Linked DNA regions of Zymomonas mobilis subsp. pomaceae ATCC 29192. The protein of the gene in region 2 interacts with the protein of the main gene of each other region in a pairwise test. Links are inferred from orthologs where the notes say so. Each region holds a gene or a part of one and is shown on either strand. Other genes may lie near its edges. The genes, in order: sucD and sucC.

What was found.
Region 1: the proteins of sucC (region 2) and sucD interact in binary tests that used the Escherichia coli proteins (3 or more experiments, as listed by UniProt). The link is inferred for Zymomonas mobilis subsp. pomaceae ATCC 29192 from one-to-one orthologs.

The regions. Positions count from the first base shown.
Region 1 is NC_015709.1:748,071-755,142, reverse strand. What follows is about bases 2,576-5,484. They hold sucD (succinate--CoA ligase subunit alpha), read right to left. Parts: upstream 4,518-5,484; coding sequence 3,633-4,517; downstream 2,576-3,632. Other genes in these bases: ZYMOP_RS03335 (succinate dehydrogenase, cytochrome b556 subunit), read right to left, coding at 4,995-5,411; ZYMOP_RS03340 (succinate dehydrogenase/fumarate reductase transmembrane subunit), read right to left, coding at 4,610-4,984; ZYMOP_RS03350 (glycosyltransferase), read right to left, coding at 2,576-3,073. In the rest of the region: ATP-dependent helicase HrpB, read left to right, coding at 1-2,402; more of ZYMOP_RS03350, read right to left, coding at 2,546-2,575; ZYMOP_RS03330 (50S ribosomal protein L11 methyltransferase), read left to right, coding at 5,546-6,523. UniProt on the Escherichia coli protein: Succinyl-CoA synthetase functions in the citric acid cycle (TCA), coupling the hydrolysis of succinyl-CoA to the synthesis of either ATP or GTP and thus represents the only step of substrate-level phosphorylation in the TCA.
Region 2 is NC_015709.1:1,878,602-1,885,615, reverse strand. What follows is about bases 2,172-5,022. They hold sucC (ADP-forming succinate--CoA ligase subunit beta), read right to left. Parts: upstream 4,270-5,022; coding sequence 3,073-4,269; downstream 2,172-3,072. Other genes in these bases: ZYMOP_RS08375 (electron transfer flavoprotein subunit beta/FixA family protein), read right to left, coding at 2,202-2,951; ZYMOP_RS08380 (electron transfer flavoprotein subunit alpha/FixB family protein), read right to left, coding at 2,172-2,205. Also shown: ZYMOP_RS08390 (hypothetical protein), read left to right, coding at 1-104; pgl (6-phosphogluconolactonase), read right to left, coding at 230-937; more of ZYMOP_RS08380, read right to left, coding at 1,273-2,171; ZYMOP_RS08365 (UvrD-helicase domain-containing protein), read left to right, coding at 6,028-7,014. UniProt on the Escherichia coli protein: Succinyl-CoA synthetase functions in the citric acid cycle (TCA), coupling the hydrolysis of succinyl-CoA to the synthesis of either ATP or GTP and thus represents the only step of substrate-level phosphorylation in the TCA.

The DNA.
Region 1 (7,072 bases), 1.1 Mb from region 2 along the record:
CAGGAAAAACAACAGGATTAGCGCCTTGTTTGCTGCAAGAAGCATGGTGTGATGGACAAATAATCTTATTATCACCGCGTAGATTGGCGGCCAAAGCCGCCGCCGAGCGGATGGCGGCTATGCTGGGTGAGCCTGTGGGGCATCAAATAGGTTATGCCACGAGGATGGAATCCAAGCGTTCTAAAGATACCCGCATACTGGTCGTGACCGAGGGTATTTTTCGACATTATATTCAGAAAGACCCTGAATTACAGGGTATATCGGCCGTTTTATTTGATGAGATTCACGAACGCAGTTTGGATAGCGATTTTTCTTTAGCGCTCGCGTTAGATATTCAAGCCGCCTTGCGACCTGATTTAAGGTTGATTGCTATGTCCGCCACGATGGACGGGACACGTTTTTCGGCATTAATGGCCGAAGAGGATAGGGGGATAGCCCCCGTTTTTGAAAGTCAGGGACGCTGTTATCCGCTTCATTATAATTATGTCGGGCGTCAAGCTGAAATCTCGATTGAACAAAATATGGCGGCCATAATCCGGCGAGCTTTACAGGAAAATGAAGGCGGCCTTTTAGCTTTTTTACCCGGTCTAGGCGAGATTGAACGGACAGCGGCTTTATTAAAAGATTTACCGTCCAATATCTGTCTCTATCGCTTGCATGGTGTGATTGACCCTAAAGAACAAAGGGCGGCAATTTTACCCGCCGAAAAAGGAAAACGAAAACTGGTATTAGCCAGTGCTATCGCGGAAACAAGTTTGACACTGGATGGCATTTCTATTGTTGTTGATTCTGGATTAACGCGCCGTGCCCGTTATGATCGGCAAGCGGGTTTAACCCGATTAGTAACAGAGCGTGTCAGTCGCGCTTCAGCCGATCAACGCGCAGGACGGGCAGGGCGACAGACCGTCGGCTATGTTTGGCGATTATGGGAAGAAGCCGCTCAAGCTGGTTTATCGCCCTATGATCCACCCGAGATTACCGAAGCCGATCTTTCGACTTTAACGCTTGAGTCCGCTTTGTGGGGACTTGATGATCCTCGGAAATTGCGTTGGATTGACGCCCCCCCTTCAAGCGGGATTGAAGAAGCCTATACGCGATTACGCAATTTAGAGGCGATTAATGCAGAAAATCGCCCGTTACCTCATGGTGAGGCCTTAACGCGTTTACCGATGTCTTTACCTCTGGGCCATATGCTTTTAGCGGCGAAAGAAAGAGGACTGGGAAAAATGGCAGCGGATATGGCTGTCTTATTATCAGAACGCGGGTTAGGCGGGTTAGACTGTGACCTTGAAAGCCGTTTAGCCCGTTTTCGTCGTGATAGAGGGCCACGTGCCCAAAAAGCACGGGATTTAGCGGCAAGATGGCAAAAATTAGCCGGTATTTCATCCTCTACCCCACCTACGCCCGATAATGAAAATCATATCGGTATTTGTATCGCTTTGGCTTTTCCTGATCGGGTCGCAAAAAGGCGCGATTCAACGGGGTCCCAATGGCTATCTGTGGGTGGAAGAGGATTCCAACTAGACCCAGCTTCACCCCTAGCCCGTCATGAATGGTTAGCCGTTGCAGAAGCGCAAGGTTCTGCCCAATCGGCACGGATTATAGCCGCAGCGCCTCTTGATAAAGAAGATATAACGGCGCTTTTTTCAGACAAAATTATGACAGAGCATCTCGTTCAGTTGAATAAAGAGAATTATGCTGTTGAGCCCCAGAGAAGGCAGCGCTTAGGGGCTGTTATCCTCAGTAAAGGGCGTGATGATTCACCTGATGAATCGATGATCGCGGCGGCTTTACTCGAGGCTGTGCAGCAATATGGCTTGAATATTCTTCCATGGCCGGAAACGGCGTGTACTTTACGTCAACGATGGGCTTTTCTTGCTGCCCAATCGGATGAGATAAGAGATAATCTTCCCGATCTAAGCGATAACGCCTTGTTAGAAAAACAGGCGATCTGGTTAGAACCGATTTTAAAGGGGTGTCGACGTCTGGATCAAATCGCCCCTACCGCTTTATCGCAGGCATTGGACAATCTTTTGGGTTGGCAGGGGAAACAGCAACTAGAGGATTGGGCACCGGCACGATTGATAACACCCGCAGGCAGCAGCCATGTTATTGATTATCAAGCCGAAGGAGGGCCTGCGGTTGAAGTAAGGCCCCAGGCTTTATTCGGGATGAAAAACCATCCGATGTTAGCCAATGGAAGGGTGGCGTTGGTTTTTCGTCTCGTTTCACCCGCAGGCCGTCCTATTCAGACCACAACAAATTTGCCCGATTTTTGGGCAGGAAGTTGGAAAATGGTCGCCAAAGAGATGCGGGGACGGTATCCTCGCCATCCATGGCCAGATGATCCCGCCTCCGCTGTGCCAACCTTGCGTACACAAAAAGGGCGCAAAGTACATTAGCCTTTTCCAAAGCCTTATTATGGAACGTTAATCCGTCCTATAAACGCAAATATGCTTATAGTCAGACATAGGACAGGACCATCCGGCAGGCGAAATCTTTGGCCTTTAAGCTTGCGCGGATAGGGACTCTTTTCTTTGTGTCGTTATTCTTCTAGAGCTATTTCGCAGACACGATTAGGTTGCCCCTTGGTCGTTCCCCATACATGATCAGCAAAGACATGCCCTTTTCCGCTATAGCGGGCACCGGTATTGTGAATCGGGGTAAAATAATGGCTAGGCCATAAAGTATAGCCATATTGAGGGTTTTCTTTGTGGATTTCCGTAACGAGTTTAGGGCCAGTTATATGGCAAGGCCAACCATCCACAATAGATTCTCTGGCGTGAATTCTTTCGATAAGTTTAGCCATAAATTCTTGTTCTGGGGCCGCCCCCATAACATGATTGCCAATAAGGCCAGGGCGCATTTGTTCATGTTCCCAACCAAGACAAATATCGCTATCAAAAAGCCAGTCTTCTAAGGGGCGGATACAATAACAATCTGCATCCACATAGAAGCCGCCTTCAATAAAAAGGATTTCATAACGCATCAAATCGCTAACGCCATCCAAACGGCCCCATTCTAACAACGTTTTGATGTGTTGGATGTTATACCAATTATGATTAGCTAAAATATCGTTACCCCAGACCTTAACTTGCCAATCTGGATTTTTATCAACCCAACTGTTGATGAAATGAGTAGGGCATTTACTCTCATCTCCGATCCAAATGGTATGAATGATTTTCGGGATTGATAATCCCCCCCCCCATCATATCGTTAAATCCGTATTTATCAGCCATATCGTTTCTTTTGTTTATAATATTGGATATTGAAAGTAGTAAAGAATTCGTCAATTTATTTCAATAAATTAAAAGATGTATTAGTGCCTTATTAATATAAGGCTCTACAGATTTAAAATTTTTAATTTTAGGTAATTTTTTTTCTTACCAGAAACATAAGAAAATTTTATAAAAATCTTACAATAAATAAAATATGATTTATTATCTATAATGCCTGAATAAACCTATAATATTCACAATGTGGCCGAAGACATCGGGTTTTCTATAGGGAATGTTGCAAGCCTTTTGTTTATCTTATTTATTGATAATGCGAGGGTGAATGAAGAATACAGAATGAAAAAAGGCATGTAAAAATACACGCCTCTTTTTTCATTGTATATCTGATAAGGGATATTAATCTTTAATCAGATTATAGAGTGTCTGACCAATTTTTGACGGGTCGGGTGTCATGGCGATACCCGCTTTCCGCATGGCTTCTATTTTTGTCGCGGCATTCCCCGAACTACCGGAAACAATAGCCCCCGCATGACCCATATGACGCCCCGGTGGCGCTGAAACGCCCGCAATGAAACCGGCGACTGGTTTTTTACGGCCTTTACGGGCTTGCTCTTTTAAAAATTCTGCCGCGTTCTCTTCATCCGTGCCACCGATTTCCCCGATCATGATAATAGATTCCGTTTCATCATCCGCTAAAAACATATCCAGCACATCGATAAAATCGGTTCCATTAACCGGATCCCCCCCAATACCTACGGCCGTTGATTGCCCTAACCCCAATTGGCTGGTTTGGAAAACGGCTTCATAAGTGAGGGTGCCGGAACGGCTGACGATGCCCACCGAACCTTTTTTGAAAATAGCCCCCGGCATAATACCGATCCGTGCGCCTTCCGGCGTCAGCAATCCTGGACTATTCGGGCCGATTAACCGTGATTTAGAACCGGTTAAAGCCCGTTTCACCCGTACCATATCCAGAACCGGAATGCCTTCTGTTACCGTTACAATTAACGGAATTTCAGCATCAATCGCTTCTAAGATGGCATCCCCGGCAAAAGCGGGGGGAACGAATATCATGGACGCATCCGCGCCCGTTTTTGCCCTTGCCTCGGAAACAGTATTAAAAATAGGAAGATCAAGATGGGTTTGTCCCCCCTTACCCGGCGTGACACCGCCCACCATTTTTGTTCCGTAAGCCAGTGATTGTGCCGTGTGGTGGCTGCCTTGCTGGCCAGTGATGCCTTGCGTAATAACTTTCGTCGCCGCACTAGCAAGAATTGACATCGGTTAATTTCTCCTGACCAGACGCCCAGCTGCAAGGCCGTGGCAGACCGTCTTAAAAGCGATTTAGTTATAAAGAAAACGGAAAATGGAAATCAGCTTATGCCTGAATGAAAAGCAATTTTCAAAACAGAAAAAATAGCAAAACTCCCTACGATTATCATATAAAAATAGAGGATAAGCTGAAGACTATTTCTTATTTTACGATAAGAAGGCGAAGGAAAAAGCGTATCGACAAAAAATCGGGCATAACCATACGTAGAAAACACCAAGAGCACTATGGGTATGGCCACGATAGCTTGGCCAAGCCACCGCCGCACAAGGTTAAAGTCATAAGACGGCAACCGAAAAAACGAGATAATTAACCAACTGTATAAGAAGACATTCGCCAAGGCTGTTAGCTGTTTATAAAAATCAGCTTTTTTATCCCTGTCTATAGGGGGTGTCGGGCTGAGGCTGTCTTTCATCATGTCTCGAATATTACCTTAATAAAATGAGAGCCCACACTAAAAATGTTATAAGCAGCGCTATCATACTCATAGCGGAATAGAAGCCGTGGCTTTCTCTAAGCGAAGGATTACGGCTTCCCTTAAGAGCATTAAAACGTATCGAGGCCATAACATGATAAAAAAAACACCATGTCAGCCCGACCCCGATTATCCGGCTTAAAATATTCACAGAAAAAGCAAAAGAGTTCTTGTCGGCTGCATGAACCATATAATGCAGAAAAAAGGCATAATTTTCGGGGCTACTTGCAACCGAGAATAACCATAGCGTAAAAACAGGAAAAGCAATAAAGGCAATTGCTAACGCGGTTATGCGGTGTAACAAAGTAGCCGATTTTTGGAAATCCGGCGATGCTGTTTTAGAAGAAGAAGGATTAATCGGCCTCGCCACAAGAAAATACTCCGGTTAGACGGAAGAAATATATCAGCTCTCGAAAATTATCTTTTAAACCATAGATAATATGGCGCAACTGATGATCGGTTTTAAAGATAAAAATAAAAACGGAAAAGGACGAATAGGACGCTATGGCGAGTAGAAAGCAGGGTAACGGCGACACGATAACAGGATTTCCTTATAATGCGCCTTGTAATGGAAGTTGGAAACTAATCTTACCCTGTAATCGCGAGGAAGCGCAGGCTTTGGCCGAAGGTGAAATTGGGGGTTTTATACTGATGGATGAACCTCCAGTTATTATGGTAAGCGAACCGGATCCCAATCTTCCTGAAAATTGGCGTTTAGAGGCTTATTTCGACCGTGAGCCTGATGGTACGCTTGTAGCGATGCTGCGTGACTTGGTGCCTAGTGCTTCTCACCTACAACCCGTTATCGAACATATCGAAGAACAGGATTGGGTCGTTTTATCGCAGTCTGGACTAGAACCCGTTCGTGCTGGCCGTTTCTTGGTATGCACACCGGCCAATATTATTCCCGCAGAAAAGGGCTTGAAAGCTTTTACGATTGATGCGGGTCGGGCTTTTGGGACAGGTCACCATGAGACGACGACGGGCTGTCTTATGATGCTGGATAAATTAAAACGCCAAGGACAGCATTTTTCAAATATTGCTGATATTGGCACAGGCACAGGGTTATTAGCTTTTGCGTCGCGATATCTTTGGCAATCCGCGAAGGTTATAGCCTCGGATCTTGATCCGGTAGCCATTGAGGTTGCCAAGGAAAATGCTGTTATCAATAGCATACCGATGGGGCGGGGACGTTGTCAGGTCGAAATGGTTATCGCTGCCGGTCTGGCTCATCGGCGTTTACAACAGCGTGCCCCTTATGATTTGCTGATAGCCAATATTCTGGCAGGTCCTTTAATCGAATTAGCGGATTCCTTTGTCCCTGCTCTTGCCTCAGGGGGATGTTTGATTCTAGCGGGTTTGGTCAAAGAACAGGAAAAAGCGGTCTGTCGTGCTTATCAACGTTTAGGGATGCGTCTGGCAGATCGTGTGGTTTTGGGCGATTGGCCCAGCCTTTTGCTGGTAAAAAGACCCAATTTTTAATATTTTTCATTTTTTAGGCATAAAATCCTAAAAAAATGAAAATAGAGACTGGACGTAGTGAGCAGCTTGTGGCATCCGGCTTGACCTTAGCTGTTGATATTCAAGCTGAATACTTCAGCCAGTCACGCGGGTGTGGCGGAATTGGTAGACGCGACGGATTCAAAATCCGTTTCTAGCGATAGAGTGTCGGTTCGAGTCCGACCACCCGTACCATCTCTTTCTAGTATTTTCGTTATCTACAAATCTTTACTAGACCTAAATAATCAGAGATGATGACACTAAAGACGAGTAAAGGCGGTTGTCTTCAGCTTCATTCAAATTTAACCTGTCTGATACGCGTACGCCTAATTTAAAAATTTAGATAAATTTCCTTAATAATTGGGCATATCCTGTCCCCCTTAGTATCTAATAATCAAATTCCCATTGGTATCTTGATATAATTATCGCATCTTTGTGTTTAATCATGATGAAGGGTGTGATCTCTCCTATGGGGAGGGTTTTAAATGTGGTATAATTATTCTGAAATAGAGGTAGTTTGACATCTTATTC
Region 2 (7,014 bases):
TAGCGCCGAAATCATCCGAAGATATAAAAGCTAAACAACGTTATCGTGAATGTTTAAGGCGAATTGCCTTTGATGGTGATTTACCGCCGGATCATCGAGAATAAATTTCGAATAAAATATTCAGAATATTTTTGTGTTTCGAAAAAATTAATCAAGCTATACTCTAAAAAAAGCCTGCATCTTATAAAGATACAGGCTTTTAAAACTGTGATCAAAATATCAGAGACGCTTATTTGGTCCAATAAACGTCAATAGAAGCTTCCGTTTCACCGAGAACCCGACCGACAGGTAAACGGGAAGAAGCCCCTTCTTCTAAGGCCTGATTAAGCACAGTTCGTTTGTGATCACCCGTGATGACAACCATCACCGTATGAGCAGAAGCTAATGCCGAGAGGCTGAGCGAAACACGTGCAACCGGTGCTTCTGGTGGAAGCGGATCAGGAAGAATACCCAAGGCACGCCGTTCACGGGGGCCATTTACAGCTTCATCAAAATTCGGCCCCGGGAAAATAGAGGCCGTGTGACCGTCATTACCCATACCCAGCCAGACAAGATCCGCAGGCCATTTGTAAGAGGCCAGTTTTTGATCAGCGGCACGCCCCGCAGCGGCACGGTCATCCAATAAGGATTCATCAATCAGCGAGACTAATTCGGCACCCGTTTTTTCGAAATATTTGGTCAGAAGGCCAAAGTTGCTTAACTTGTCACTGCGCGCGACCAAACGATCATCCGTCAGCATCAAGGTTACCTTGGGCCATTCAATTTCGCGTTCTGCAAGGGTTGGGAAAACCAGCTTGGGGGTAGAACCACCCGGAACGATTATGAGAGCGCGGCCTTTTTTTTCAATCGCCTGTTTAATAATAAATTCAATATCATCGGCAATCTGTTTGGCCATGGCCGCAACACTGTCGAATTCCCACCATTCGGCTTCGGTCATCTTCTTCTCCTTAAGGCCTGCTATTCTTCAAACGGACAGCATTTTTCTGTCTTATATAACAGGTTTCTTGATCTCATTTACAGCGCAGCAAGGCAAGGGAACAGTTTCAAACTATTGTTGCGAATCATTACCGGCTCCAATGAGAATGAAGACGTTCTAGAACGGCCTTGCATAGGATTGAAGGCAAAGCGCTATCAGTTTAGCAAAAAATATTGCTAATAGCTTGTTTTATAATGTTATTTTTAAAAATAAAGTTTATCCAGATAGCAAATCAAACTCTGCTATCTGGATATTTTTAAAGATTTCAGCCCGTGATACTGACCAGAATCAAGGGTTTAGAATTTTTCGATCAAAGAAGGCATAATTTCGAAGAGATCACCTACCAATGCAATATCAGCGATCTGGAAAATGGGGGCTTCGGGATCAATATTGATCGCTGCAATTTTACGGGAATCTTTCATACCAGCAAGATGCTGGATCGCCCCGGAAATACCCACCGCAATATAGACTTCTGGCGCAACAATTTTGCCGGTTTGACCTACCTGACAGTCATTAGGCGCATATTCAGCATCAACAGCCGCACGCGATGCCCCAACCGCTGCATGAATACAATCTGCAAAACCTTCGATTAATTCATGGAATTTCTCGGGAGAGCCTAAAGCACGGCCCCCAGAAACCACAATAGGGGCAGTGTTTAAATCGGCGCGTCCAGATTGCTGTAAATCGACAGAGACGAAACGGGAAAGGCCCGTGTCTTCGGTAGCTTCTACGGCTTCAATAGGGGCAGAACCGCCTTCGGCCTCGGCCTTTTCAAAAGCCGTTGCGCGTACGGTAACAACCTTTTTAGCATCCACGGATTGCACCGTCGCAATAGCATTTCCGGCATAAATAGGACGACGGAAAGTATCAGGGGATACAACCGTAATAATTTCGGATATTTGCTGTGTATCTAATAAAGCGGCAACGCGTGGCGCGATATTCTTGCCGTTGGAATTGGCAGAGGCGACAAAAACCTGATAATTATCCAGTAATTTTACGATCAAAGGCGTAATGTTTTCAGCTAAACTATGGGCATAAGCTGGCGCATCCGCCAAAAGCACTTTATTAATGCCTTTAATCTTGCTGGCAGCTTCAGCGGCCGCACGGATATTTTCACCGGCGATTAAAAGATCAACATCATTCTCTATCTGAAGGGCTGCCGTAATCGCAGAGAGACTGCCTTCGTCAATCGAAGCCCCATTGTAATCGACTAAAACAAGTATGCTCATGCTACGACTCCCCATTCCTTGAGTTTGGCCGCAAATTCTTCAACCGTTTCGACCTTTTCACCGGCTTGACGCACAGGTGGCTCTTCTATGCGGATAGTTTTTAACCGCGGCGTAATATCGACGCCGTAATCTATCGGCTTTTTGATTTCGATCGGCTTTTTACGCGCCTTGATAATATTCGGCAGGGAAACAAAACGCGGTTCATTAAGCCGTAAATCGGCTGTGACAACAGCCGGTAAATTAAGGCTGATCGTTTCTAGCCCGCCGTCAATTTCACGGGTCACTTCAATTTTATTATCAGCGATAGCGATTTTAGAGGCAAAGCATCCCTGTGGCCATCCCAAAAGTGCAGCCAACATTTGGCCGGTCTGATTGGAATCGTCATCAATGGCCTGCTTACCTGCAATCACTAAATCCGGTTTTTCTTCACTGACAATAGCTTTCAGCAGTTTAGCAACGGAGAGAGGTTCTACATTCTCATCTGTTTCGATAAGGATGCCGCGATCAGCGCCAATAGCGAGACCGGTGCGTATCTGATCCTGTGCCTTGGTAGGGCCTACTGACACCAAGACGATTTCTTGAACGATACCTTTTTCTTTAAGACGAACCGCTTCTTCAACAGAAATTTCATCAAAAGGATTGAGGGACATTTTGAGATTGGAAAGGTCAACTCCCGAACCATCGGCTTTCACTCTTGGTCTGAGATTATAGTCAATTACACGTTTAACGGGCACCATTACTTTCATCAGAATCTCCCTTTATCGCCTTTTAGAAGAATCGCCATGAGCGTCATCTTTAGCATTGTGTGTCGGTCAGCTATCCGCCAGTCTTTATGCTTAGGCCGACTTATCCCAAACAGTAGCAAGATCAGGCCGCTTTTTGGATAGCGGCGACGATTTTTTCCGCTGCATCTCCAAGATCATTAGCTGTAATAATGGCCAATCCAGAAGAGACAAGGGCAGCCTTACCTTCCTTGACATTGTTACCTTCCAAACGCACCACCAAAGGAACGTTAATATCCAGCTCACGAGCAGCGGCGATAATGCCTTCCGCTAAAATATCGCAACGCATGATACCGCCGAAAATATTAATGAGGATACCTTTAACCGAAGGATCGGATAGAATGATGCGAAAAGCGGTGGCCACTTTTTCGCGACTGGCCCCCCCGCCGACATCCAGAAAATTGGCGGGCATTTCGCCATGCAGCTGAATAATATCCATCGTTCCCATAGCAAGACCGGCACCATTCACCATGCAGCCAATACTGCCGTCAAGTTTAATGTAGGAAAGCCCTGATTTCTTGGCTTCTTGTTCCAAAGGATCAGAGGTACCCGCCTCACCCAACGCCGCAATATCAGGATGCCGAAAAAGCGCATTGTCGTCAAAACTGACTTTGGCATCTGCGGGTAAAAGCTTGCCATCCCCCGTTTCCACCAACGGATTAATTTCAAGTAGGCTCATATCAGTTTCAACAAAAGCCTTATAAAGCGCAGCGCTCAGTTTTATGCTTTGTTTGAAAATGTCCCCTTTAAGCCCCAGCGCAAAGCCAATAGCACGGCCATGATGGGCCTGAAATCCTGTGGCAGGATCAACAGAAATGCGATGAATAGCTTCGGGTTTATCGCGGGCGACCGCTTCAATATCCATACCGCCTTCTGGGGAGACAACAAAAGTAATCCGTCCTGTTTGACGATCTACCAGCAGAGAAAGATAATATTCACTGACGATGTCAATCGCTTCGGTAATGAAAACCTTTTCAACCAGAATACCCTTTTTATCCGTTTGGGCTGTCACTAAATGCTTACCCAGCATACGGGTTACATGATTCTTAAGCGATTCGACGTCCCGAGCTATCCGCACACCACCGCCATCAGAAGGCGATTCCCAAAAATGACCCTTGCCACGTCCGCCTGCTAAAATTTGTGATTTTATAACATAAGAAGGGCCTGAAAGCTTTTCGGCTGCTGTAATAGCGTCTTCAATAGTCGTTGCCACATGACCGGGAACAACGGGCACGCCCCGTTCCCCTAAGAGGGCCATTGCCTGATATTCGTATATATTCACCTGATTCCGGCCTTTTTACTGTGTAGATTATAGAAGCTGTATTTCAGAGATTAGAAAAAAAACAGCCGATTTTTATGAACCGGCCTATCTGTCTTCCAGAAGGATAGATTGTAGAAAAAACAGATTATAGAAAAACAGGAATGAGAAATAAAGCTACAGTTTGCAAGAAGGCTTTAAGATCTAAAGATGAATATATTCAATATTTCACTGTGATTTGAAAATTTATTTTACGTAAAAAATATTACATCCATAATTGAACTATCTTTTATTTTTGTTACAGGAGAAGCGCAGTTTTTAAAGCTTTCTACAGCTGGAAGAGCTGTATTTCTTACAGTAATGCGCTCCATATTGCTGAAGAGAAAGCCAGAGGATAAGTAAGCCCCCTTGCTCGCTGGCTTAAATTAAGGGTCGCTTTTTATTTTAAGAAGCGACCCTTCTTTTAAGATTAATCTCTAAAACAGTCATCTTTAAGCATTAAAAATAAAAACATCCCTTTTCATAAGGTAATTTTTGCTATTTTTTTAAAATGAAAATTCGGTATCAATCCAAAATATCAAGGTCCAAATATTTGGCGATATTTAATTAACCTTATAAAATAAAATATCGATTAATTAAAAATAGGGTTTCAAAAAATAGGGTGCCGCTATCTAAAGAGACCCAGATATACTTAATCGAGAGACTCGGGCACATCCAATCGTCAGCCAAGTCATTATAATCCATTTTGGATATTATCTATAAACCCATTCACCCGCAATCGTGACCCAACAAAATCACAGCTAAAATCAGGTAAAATTGGCTATCTAGAGCCTAAATCCGTTAAAAATGATAGCTACACGATAAACACCTATAGAGATCGTAACATTGGCACGGGCCACCATCAGCCAAAGCGGCACACTCGCCCTTCAGGCCTTTGCCTTTGATAAACATGTAGTAAAATGCCGTCTTTTAATAACAAACTGTCTTATAGAAAAAACGAAAATATTCTGAACTACTCTTACTACGCTTGAGAGGTGAAGAATCCCATAGCCACCAGCATCATCTTAGCCCTTTAAAACCCCGCCTTTTCTTTTTCCTGATCATACCCAAAAACAAATCTAACTTGTTTTTCCTCGAAACCCTCACAAAAAATAAAAAGCCGACAGATAGATAAAACCCGCCCCGCCTATATTCTGACTTCAAAACCCCACAAAAAACCCAATTATTTAACTTTTTAAGCAATTCTTGGGCATCAGCACCCCCCTTTCCGCCTCTGATGAATCCAGAATCTTGTGGCTCTTCTATTTTGCGGGACGCCTTCGCCTTTGAAATAGCGAAGACCTAAATTATATTTAGTCTCGATTGCATCTTGATTGCTAGCCTTCTGAGGGCTGCCATCTTAAAACATTGAGGGCTTCTCTAATCCAAGGCGGCCATTATCCTTGACGACAACAGCATCCGCAGAGGATGGAAAACTTGAAAATGCCCCTATGTTAATGACAATCGCGGCACCCGTAAGCCAGAAACGGCGATTCCAGATATTCTTGACGGATATATGATTCTTCCCTTGGTATTATTTCTATGGATTCACAGTATTTTTTAAAAAATGTAGGTCTCTATATTTAAAAATGGAATAATATCTTATTTTTTTAGAAAAAAAACTGTATATATTTTAAATTTTAATATTTTTTATTTATTTTAAATTTAATTTTTTATTATTTTTTCATTTTTTTATTTTAATAAATATTTTTATAGTGCTTAATAAAGAAATAAGGTGTGCTCATGAGCCATTTTTTAGCTGATCTCCATGTTCATTCTCGCTATGCGCGCGCCACCAGTCGTAATTTAGATCTGGAACATTTGGCGTCAGGATCAGCTGAAAAAGGGATTCATCTGGTAGCGACTGGAGACTGCACCCATCCGGCGTGGCGGCAGGAAATGAAAGAGAAGCTAATCGCAGAAGGCAACGGCCTGTTCCGGTTAAAGCCGGAGATTGAACAGCCTTTGATGAAAAATTTACCCATCGGATGCCAAACACCTGTCCGCTTTATTCTTTCGGGGGAAATATCGACCATTTATAAGAAAGGCGACAAAACCCGAAAAGTGCACCATCTGGTATATCATTCTCACTTTGAAGCAGCGGATCGCTTTGCCGAAAAACTAGCCAAGATAGGCAATATTGTTTCAGATGGACGACCAATTTTAGGATTGGACTCTCGTGATCTCCTTGAAATAACCTTGGAATCGGGAAAGGATTCATGGCTTGCGCCTGCCCATATTTGGACGCCTTGGTTTTCAGCTTTGGGATCAAAATCCGGTTTTGATTCTATTGATGAATGTTATGGCGATTTAGCAGGGCATATTTTTGCGGCTGAAACCGGTTTATCTTCTGATCCTGAGATGAATTGGCGCGTCTCCTCTTTGGATCGCTATCGCCTGATATCAAGTTCAGATGCCCATTCGCCCGCTAAGTTAGGACGGGAAGCTACTTTATTTGATTGTGATATGGGATTCCAACCGCTTCGCCACGCTCTTGAAACGGGAGAAGGCTATATCGGCACGATTGAATTCTTTCCTGAAGAAGGGAAATACCATGCCGATGGTCACCGTCATTGCCATATCAGCCTGACACCCAAGGAGACGTTAGCGCTTGGTGGCCTTTGTCCTGTATGCGGTAAGCCACTGACCATTGGGGTTGCCCATCGGGTAGAAGCCTTGGCCGATCGGGAAGAGGGCATTCCGCCTTCAACCGCTGGTAAGTTTAGCAGC